Regions from separate parts of the Paenibacillus ottowii genome, predicted to be linked through region 1. Evidence: riboswitches for the same ligand, from Rfam matches in the RefSeq annotation. Region 1 holds a riboswitch; the other holds the start of a gene.
What was found. Region 1 has a riboswitch for thiamine pyrophosphate ahead of ACQQ6X_RS24475 (thiamine phosphate synthase). Riboswitches for the same ligand answer to the same signal wherever they lie in the genome.
Positions count from the first base shown of each region.

Region 2: another riboswitch for thiamine pyrophosphate. It lies ahead of thiC (phosphomethylpyrimidine synthase ThiC); the one in region 1 lies ahead of ACQQ6X_RS24475 (thiamine phosphate synthase).

Region 1 covers NZ_CP191577.1:5,309,595-5,313,923, forward strand. Annotated here, with positions in the region: gene ACQQ6X_RS24460 (thiazole synthase) at 1-727, opposite strand, end outside; gene thiS (sulfur carrier protein ThiS) at 730-933, opposite strand; gene thiO (glycine oxidase ThiO) at 930-2,078, opposite strand; gene ACQQ6X_RS24475 (thiamine phosphate synthase) at 2,108-2,728, opposite strand; TPP riboswitch at 3,037-3,145, opposite strand; gene ACQQ6X_RS24480 (ABC-F family ATP-binding cassette domain-containing protein) at 3,231-4,329, opposite strand, start outside.
Region 2 covers NZ_CP191577.1:247,710-252,038, reverse strand. Annotated here, with positions in the region: gene ACQQ6X_RS01155 (YitT family protein) at 1-552, opposite strand, end outside; gene ACQQ6X_RS01150 (hypothetical protein) at 1,060-1,212, shown strand; gene thiC (phosphomethylpyrimidine synthase ThiC) at 1,416-3,230, opposite strand; TPP riboswitch at 3,414-3,525, opposite strand; gene ACQQ6X_RS01140 (IclR family transcriptional regulator) at 3,646-4,329, opposite strand, start outside.

The DNA of each region.
Region 1 (4,329 bases):
CATAGCGTTTTACAGGAATCATCCCTGCCTCAAAACCATATCTACCTGCACGTACAGCCAGCTTCATGGCCTCAGCCATTTTTACAGGATCCTTCGCTCCCGAGACAGCTGTATTCAGCAAAACACCATCTGCTCCCAACTGCATTGCCATTGCTGCGTCACCAGGTGAGCGAATACCAGCATCGACAATGACCGGAACTTCCGCTTGTTCAATAATCAACTCTAATGAAAATGGATTGAGCAACCCATGTCCTGTACCAATGGGTGACGCCCCAGGCATAACGGCATGTACTCCAAGCTCTTGTAACCTCTTCGCTAGTATCACATCATCCGATATGTAGGGCAGTACAACAAAGCCTTCCTCTAGCAGCTTTTCACTAGCTTTCAACGTTTCAAAAGGGTCAGGCAACAGCGTCTTGCTATCCCCAATGACCTCCACCTTAATCATATCGCACAAGCCGGAGGCTTTTGCCAACTTGGCAATACGGATGGCCTCTTCTGCTGTAGTTGCTCCTGCTGTGTTGGGAAGAAGTGTATACCGGCTCAAATCCAACGTATCGAGAAAATGCTGCTTGTCTCGTTCCTCCAAATTAAGTCTGCGTACGGCGAACGTTAATATTTCCGTCTCAGCAGCCTCTACAGCTTGGGATTGGATGTCCAGATCCGAGAATTTCCCTGTTCCCAGTAACAGCCTAGAGGTAAAAGATGCTTTTCCAATGGTTAACATGATCAACCGCCTCCTACAAAATGTACAATTTCCAAGCAATCTCCATCCTTAAGTACCGTTTCATGATGATCTTCACGGGTCAATATATGCCGATTCAGCTCCACCACTACGGTTTTCACCTTTAGATCAAGTTCATGCAGCAACTGATCCACACGAGTGATCCGATTAGAAACGGTCATGCTCTGTCCGTTAATGGTCAGCTTCATAAACTTTCCTCCTTGAGAAGTTCAGAAGAAAATTTGCTTATTCCAAGTTCAGCCACATCAGCCCCTTTAAGCATAGCGGCCATCGCTCGCCCAGTCGCATCACTAAGCAGGACACCGTTGCGATAATGCCCGACTGCAGCATAGGCGCCCTCCACTCCAGGAACAGGGCCAATAAAAGGCCGCTCCGCTGCTGCCTGCGGACGCAAGCCCGCCCAAGCACGTATAAAAGAAGCTTCGTGTACACGCGGTAACCAAAACGATGCACGTTCCAACAGTCCCTTTAATCCACCCGCGGTCACCTCTTTGTCATATTGATGTGGAAGACTCGTGGCGCCAATCCAAAGCTCGTTATTCTGTTTAGGTACGAGGTAAACATCATCGGCATAAATAGTATAATCCAACGGATGATCTTTCAAAGATACAGCTACCGCTTCGCCCTTAACCGGATAAAGTGGATAATCAAATCCAATCTGCTCTAACAATTTTAAGCTGTCCAAACCTGCAGCAATCACGACCTGATCGCAGGAAAAGAAACCAATGTCCGTTCGCGCACCGCAAACTCGACCGTCCTGTATAACCAGTTCCTCAGCTTGAGTTCCAGACCATATTGTTGCCCCCAGCACCGCAGCTGCCCCTGCATAAGCACGGCAAAGCTGGACAGGGGCCACTTGTGTCTCCTTCGAACGATAGATAGCCCCAATTACTTGATCTGCCAAGCCCGGAATCCGTCGCGCCAGTTCCTTGGCATCCCACCAAACGGGACAATCATCCTCTCGCATCTTAGCAGCATTCCAGCGTTTTTGGCCCTCTGCTTCCGAACGAAAAGGAGTCACAAAGCCTTCTGTACGAAATTGCACTGAAATACCCGATAAACGCTCCAAATCACTGACAAGTTCAGGGAATGCATCCCGACTTGCACGGGCAAATCGTGCCAGTTCAAGGTCTGTGAACTCTTCACTTTCCGCTGCCAGCATTCCCACCGCTGCTCCTGATGCTCCCTCACCGGGGATCCATCGTTCCAGCATAATTGTACTTCGTCCCTCCTTGGCCACATGATAAGCAATGGAACTGCCGATCACTCCTCCACCTATGACCAAACATTCAGCGTGTGCTATCGCTTTGGTCTCTGTATGTGTCTCTGACATTTATCCCCTGTCTCCTATCTGGTGAGTATTCAACTTTCTTTAGTCCGTTTTCTAGCTTCAGATTCGAGAATTACAAGATCCACCATTCGCCTATATTCCATCGCTGCTGCAATGGGGGACTCAGCTTCCCAAATACCAGACATCACGGCAATTCCGCTTGCTCCGGCATGATAAAGCTCTGGAACATGGTGCGGTTGTATGCCGCCGAGCGCAATCACCGGAATGTCCGACAATCCGCATATGCGTTCTAGCTGTGCTATCCCCCGTGGTACAAGTCCGGCCTTGCAAGAGGTCTCATATACATGACCATACAGTACATAGTCCGCTCCTGCCTGCTCGGCAGCCTGTACCTCCTCCAATGAATGAACAGATACTCCACAGCGTGTGCCCTCTAGCAGTAGACTTTTTGCATCTACTACAGATAACCCATTAGCCGGTAGCTGGACAGCTCCTGCCAAGGTAAGTAAAGCTACGTCCACACGATCATTTACTACAATTTTCTGCAAAGGAACTTTCTGCTCCAGCATGCTACGAGTCAAAGAAAGCAAAGCAGACGCGCCTTTCTGTTTTGAACGTACGTGTACATAGTGAATGTAAGGATAAATAGCGGCAGCCACTTGAGGGACATCTACACAGGACACACTTTCCATCGTGATTACGTGTAATTCGATTTCAATTTCACCTCACTTGAGCTAAAAAATATAATCGTATTAGCTGAACTTATATTGTTGCAGCTCCATATAGGTAATATCATACAGAGCTAGCCACATGTGCCAGCAATAATGAAAGGAGACCATATGTAAATTCGTCTACGGAAGATCGAACTAATGAAAAGAACGAAACACAAAAAACCACTTCCCTAAGGAAGTGGTTAGACGAACGTTCAAAATCAAACGGACTAATATATCCGTAAACGTATATCGTTCCCCGCACGAACAAAAGTAAAGAGCGTCTCTTGTTTGTACGGTGCTCACTTCCCTACGCTGGCATAACCCAGATCAGGTACAAAGGGTCCGAAATCCATTTATTCCGTCTCAGCCGCATGGGCGGCTCCCCTAGTGTGACTATTTTATTGTATCAGCTAAGGATAGCTTAGCATATTTTCCTAATTCTGCAAACCCTATATTGTGTGAAATATGCCAGAACTGGATTTTAGTTTACTTTACTAGACCACTCTTCCACATTCCACGTTTTGGTTACCCAATCTTCGTAAAAGTCCGGTTCGTGGGATACAAGCAATACGGTCCCTTTGTATTCCTTCAATGCGCGTTTCAATTCATCCTTTGCTTTGACGTCCAAGTGGTTGGTAGGCTCATCAAACAGTACCCAGTTGCTCTCACGCATTAATAGTTTACAAAGACGGACTTTAGCCTGCTCTCCACCACTAAGCGCAGATAGAGGCCGTGTGATATGCTCATTCTTCAAACCGCAGCGTGCCAAATGCGCTCGTACTTCATGCTGATTCAAATGTGGGAATTCATTCCACACATCGTCAATCGGCGTAATTTTTCCAGCCTTTACTTCCTGCTCAAAATAAGCAGGCTGCAAGAAATCACCTTGATAGGTTTTTCCGCTGATTGGCGGAATTTTTCCCAAAATGGTTTTGAGCAACGTAGACTTCCCGACCCCATTGCAGCCGACAATTGCAATCTTTTCGCCACGTTCGATCGTCATGGACATTTTAGGCAGAAGGGCATGTGTATAACCAATTTCAAAATCAATACCCTCAAAAACCGTTTTCCCACTCGCACGGGCTTCTTTGAATTGAAAGGTTGGCTTTGCAGCTTCTTCAGGCTTATCAATACGTTCGATCCGGTCAAGCTGCTTTTCACGGCTTTTTGCTCGGCCTGATGTAGATGCGCGCGCTTTATTGCGCTGAATAAAATCTTCCTGTTTCTTAATATATTCCTGCTGCTTCTCATATGCATCAATATGCTGGGCTTTGTTCAGATCCGCCATTTCAAGAAACTTTTCATAGTTAGCTGAATAACGGGTCATCTTAGCGAATTCAAGATGGTAGATGACATTAACGACTTGGTTCATAAATTCAGTATCATGTGAGATTAGGATAAAAGCATAAGGATAATCCTTCAAATATCTCGTAAGCCATTCAATATGCTCCACATCCAAATAGTTGGTAGGCTCATCCAACAGCAATACATTCGGCTTTTCCAACAGCAACTTAGCAAGCAGGACCTTTGTCCGTTGTCCACCACTAAGTGCAGCTACATCCCGATCCAGTCCTATGGCA
Region 2 (4,329 bases), 480 kb from region 1:
GTCCATCACCTTCGTACCGACATACAAAATAACGATGGTCAGCATCAATTTCTCCGGGCCAATAATAAAATAGGAAGAGAAAGCGACGATCAAATCAAAAAACAGCAAAGCATAGCTGATATTCCAGTCCAGATACTTGTTGGCAATCCGGGCTAAAATGACTGTTCCCGCCGTTGTGCCACCTACCCGTACGATTAAACCAATTCCAACCCCTATCATAACTCCGGCAAATATAGCATTAATCGTCGGCTCATGCGAATCAATCCGCCAGTTGACCGTTAAATGTAAAAACAATGAGTTAAAAGCAACCGCAATTATAGTGTACAGGGTCGTTCGCTTGTCCAAAAATTTATATCCGACAATTAACAGCAAGCCATTAATCACCAGATTGACGATCGAGGGAGACCACTGAAACAGGTAGTACAAGATGATCGTGACCCCGGTAACGCCCCCCTCGCCAAACTCATTCGGGAGCACATACAGATTAACAGCCAGCGCAAATAAAAAAGCACCTACAATAATAAATACGATATCTGCAATACTTTTTTTCATATATGTTCTAATCCTCTCTCTAACATTTCAGCGGATGAATTGCCAGATGGATTGGCTGACTCTTCTTGCCAAAATACGCTGACAACCAGTTCATGGTATCCACTCCCCAACATAAAGTCAATACAACTTTGACACTTTAATTCGCCACCAGACTGCCTTAATCCAACTTTAGAATTTGCCAAAATCCCGCTTAAACAAGCTTATTCGACAAAAAAACACAATCCCGACTGCTAAACTAAGAAAGCGGGCCTCAAGCCCTTGTTTTTATCCTAGGCACATTTTCCCCTAAAATGACCATCCTCCTAATACACATTTTGGACACCTACGACCATCTTCCTGTTTTATGGCAAAAGCGTTTTACTTTGGATAAATGCGGGTATAATGATTGAAACATTACCAAGCAACCTACACGGCATTACGACATCAAGTACATATAAATAGTCCTATACAGACGTCCTAAGCAACTCAATCTGAATTTGACAATACGGAATTGGAGGAATGACCCACATGAACACAATGAACTTAACTGTCCACACCCTGATGCCTTTTCACCACCAATACCAACGTGCCAACGCGGTGAGTATGCAGAAGAAAGAAGACAGCTCGGAGAAGAAGCTCAGCTTTCAGGACATTTTGAATGAAAAAATGGGTAAAAAATAAAGTGCCGTTTCAACCGTTTATATGATTTCGCTTTACATAAGCTGAAAAAGCCGTAGTTTCTACATCAACTGTAGAGAACTACGGCTTTTTGTTACCCATATATCCCTAGACCTAAACTCATCCGTTCATGGATCTAAGCGTCCGGCAAACTAGCCAGCGCTATCCATTGGTCTACCTGGTTGTTTGAGCTGCCCACTACCGATTTATTGTCCCGTATTCCGGTACTGTTCTGCCTTCTCACGCATCCCGGCGACGACGGCCTCCTCGGCATTCAGCCCCTTGTCAGCTGCATAGGCGCGAATGTCCTGCGTGATACGCATACTGCAAAACTTGGGACCACACATCGAGCAAAAATGGGCTTCCTTGGCCCCCTCTGCCGGTAGCGTTTCATCATGGTAGGACAAGGCCCGCTCAGGGTCAAGCGAAAGATTGAACTGATCGCGCCAGCGAAATTCAAAGCGCGCCTTGGACAAAGCATCGTCCCGCTGCTGCGCCCGTGGATGACCCTTCGCCAGATCAGCAGCATGTGCCGCAATTTTGTAAGTAATGACCCCCTCGCGGACGTCATCCTTGTTCGGCAAACCTAAATGCTCCTTCGGCGTGACATAACACAGCATGGATGTCCCGAACCAACCGATCATGGCCGCCCCGATAGCTGAGGTAATATGATCATAACCTGGTGCAATATCCGTCGTCAGCGGCCCTAAAGTATAAAAAGGGGCTTCCTTGCAAATCTCCATTTGCAAATCCACATTTTCCTTGATTTTGTGCATAGGGACATGTCCCGGCCCTTCAATCATGACCTGGACGTCATGCTTCCATGCGATCTGCGTTAGCTCGCCCAACGTTTCCAGCTCTGCAAACTGCGCTTCATCATTCGCATCATAGATACTCCCCGGACGCAGACCATCCCCGAGAGAAAAGGCCACATCATAGGTTTTCATAATTTCACAGATTTCTTCAAAATGCGTATACAAAAAGTTCTCCTGGTGGTGTGCCAGACACCAGGCTGCCATAATTGATCCACCCCGGGATACAATTCCGGTCATTCTATTTGCCGTCATCGGTATATATCGCAGCAATACACCCGCATGGATTGTAAAATAGTCCACTCCCTGCTCCGCCTGCTCAATCAGCGTGTCTCGATACAGTTCCCACGTCAGCTTCTCAGCTTCGCCGTTTACCTTTTCAAGCGCCTGATATAGCGGCACCGTTCCAATCGGTACGGGAGAATTCCTGATGATCCATTCGCGTGTCGTATGGATATTACGGCCTGTGGACAGGTCCATGACGGTGTCTGAGCCCCAACGCACAGCCCAGGTCATCTTCTCCACTTCCTCTTCGATGGAGGACGTAACCGCAGAATTCCCGATGTTCGCATTGATCTTTACGTGAAAATGGCGTCCTATGACCATGGGCTCACTTTCCGGGTGATTGATATTGGATGGCAAAATGGCGCGGCCAGCCGCCAACTCCTGCCGTACAAACTCGGGCTCTACCCCTTCGCGGATCGCCGCAAATTCCATTTCGGGCGTAATGATCCCTTGCCGCGCATAGTGCATTTGCGTCACGGTGCGCCCTTGTGAAGCCCGCAGCGGACGGTTGGTCATGCCGGGAAATTCCACTGTCTCCCGTTTGGAACCGGGTTTCAGCCCATTATCCTCCGGCTTGACGGCGCGGCCCTCGTACGCCTCCACATCCCCCCGTTCCAGCGTCCAAGCTCGCCGTAATGGGGGTAAGCCCTGACGGATATCCATCTGATAGGCTTCGTCAGTCATCGGACCACTGGTATCGTACACACGCAGTGGCTCATGATACTCCGTGCCCTGCGGCGTATGGGTGGGATGCAGCGCGATTTCGCGCTCCGGCACAGCAATATCTGGCCGAGAACCTTGAATATACACCTTGCGGCTCCCCGGGAAAGACTTAACGCTACTGGATTGCTCCACCCTTGTCTTCTCTACTTCTGCTGATTTCACTCCTGTTTCCTTCGTTCCTTCTGTTTCCATCGGTTTCATGGTCCATTCCTCCCATTTCGTTGAAATGACACACCGATCCGGAACCATTCCCAGGGTGGCGCTGATCTATGCAAAAAAGCCGGTTCCCCAGGGAACCGGCTAATTAAACGAGCCTGCTATCCAGACAGTACGCACATGGAATAAAGCCTAATGCGTCATCGTAGACAGCAGCTGCGTATACATTTCAATGGCCGATTACTTCCCTACGCTGGTATGATCCAGATCAGGTGCAAAGGGTCCGGAATCTTGCCCGATTCCATCTCAGCCCGCATTACAGGCTCCCCCAGTAACTGTGATACTTTTTTATTCACATGTATTGGCGGCTATAACAGACAGCCCGCCATCTCTATCAGACTACTTTAAATTTATATCTTTGGCAACCCTTGTATGCTGTCTATGGTATTCACTACTACCGTTACGGAAGCATAAGCCCCATTTCCTTGGCCGCTTCAATCAATATTGGAGCAAAATCATGCAACGTCTCGGGTGCAAGTCGACTGACCGGGCCCGATACAGATAAGGCCGCCGCGACCTGTCCCTTTCGGTTCACAATAGGTGCGGCGACAGCTGCTGCCCCTGGCTCACGCTCTTCATAGCTGGTCGCATAGCCCTTCTCACGGATATCTTGCAATTGGGCTTTATAAGCCTCAGGGTCTACCGAAGGCGGCCATTCTTCCCCGCTTAGCAGTACCTCCAACTCCTGCGGCGGCATAAAGGCCGCCAGCACCTTGCTGGAGGCTCCCACTGCCAGCGGCATACGCGCTCCTACAGGCGCAACCCTGCGGATCGCCTGATTGCTCTGCACGGCTTGTATTCGAATACGCATGCTGCCGTCCCGCAAATACAAGCTGACCGTCTCTCCTAAACGATCACGCAGTGCTTCCATTGCTGGCTGTAACAACACCGCCGGCTCATCGCTTTGGGACAGATGCGTGGACAGCTCCCATATACGAAAGCCGAGCTTATATTTTTCCGTTTCGGCATTTCGAACGACAAATCCCCGATCCTCCAACGTAGTCAAAAGACGATGAACAGTGCTCTTATGTAGACCAATTTGGGAGGCAATCTCCGTTAGACCAAGATCGGAATTTGCGGTAAA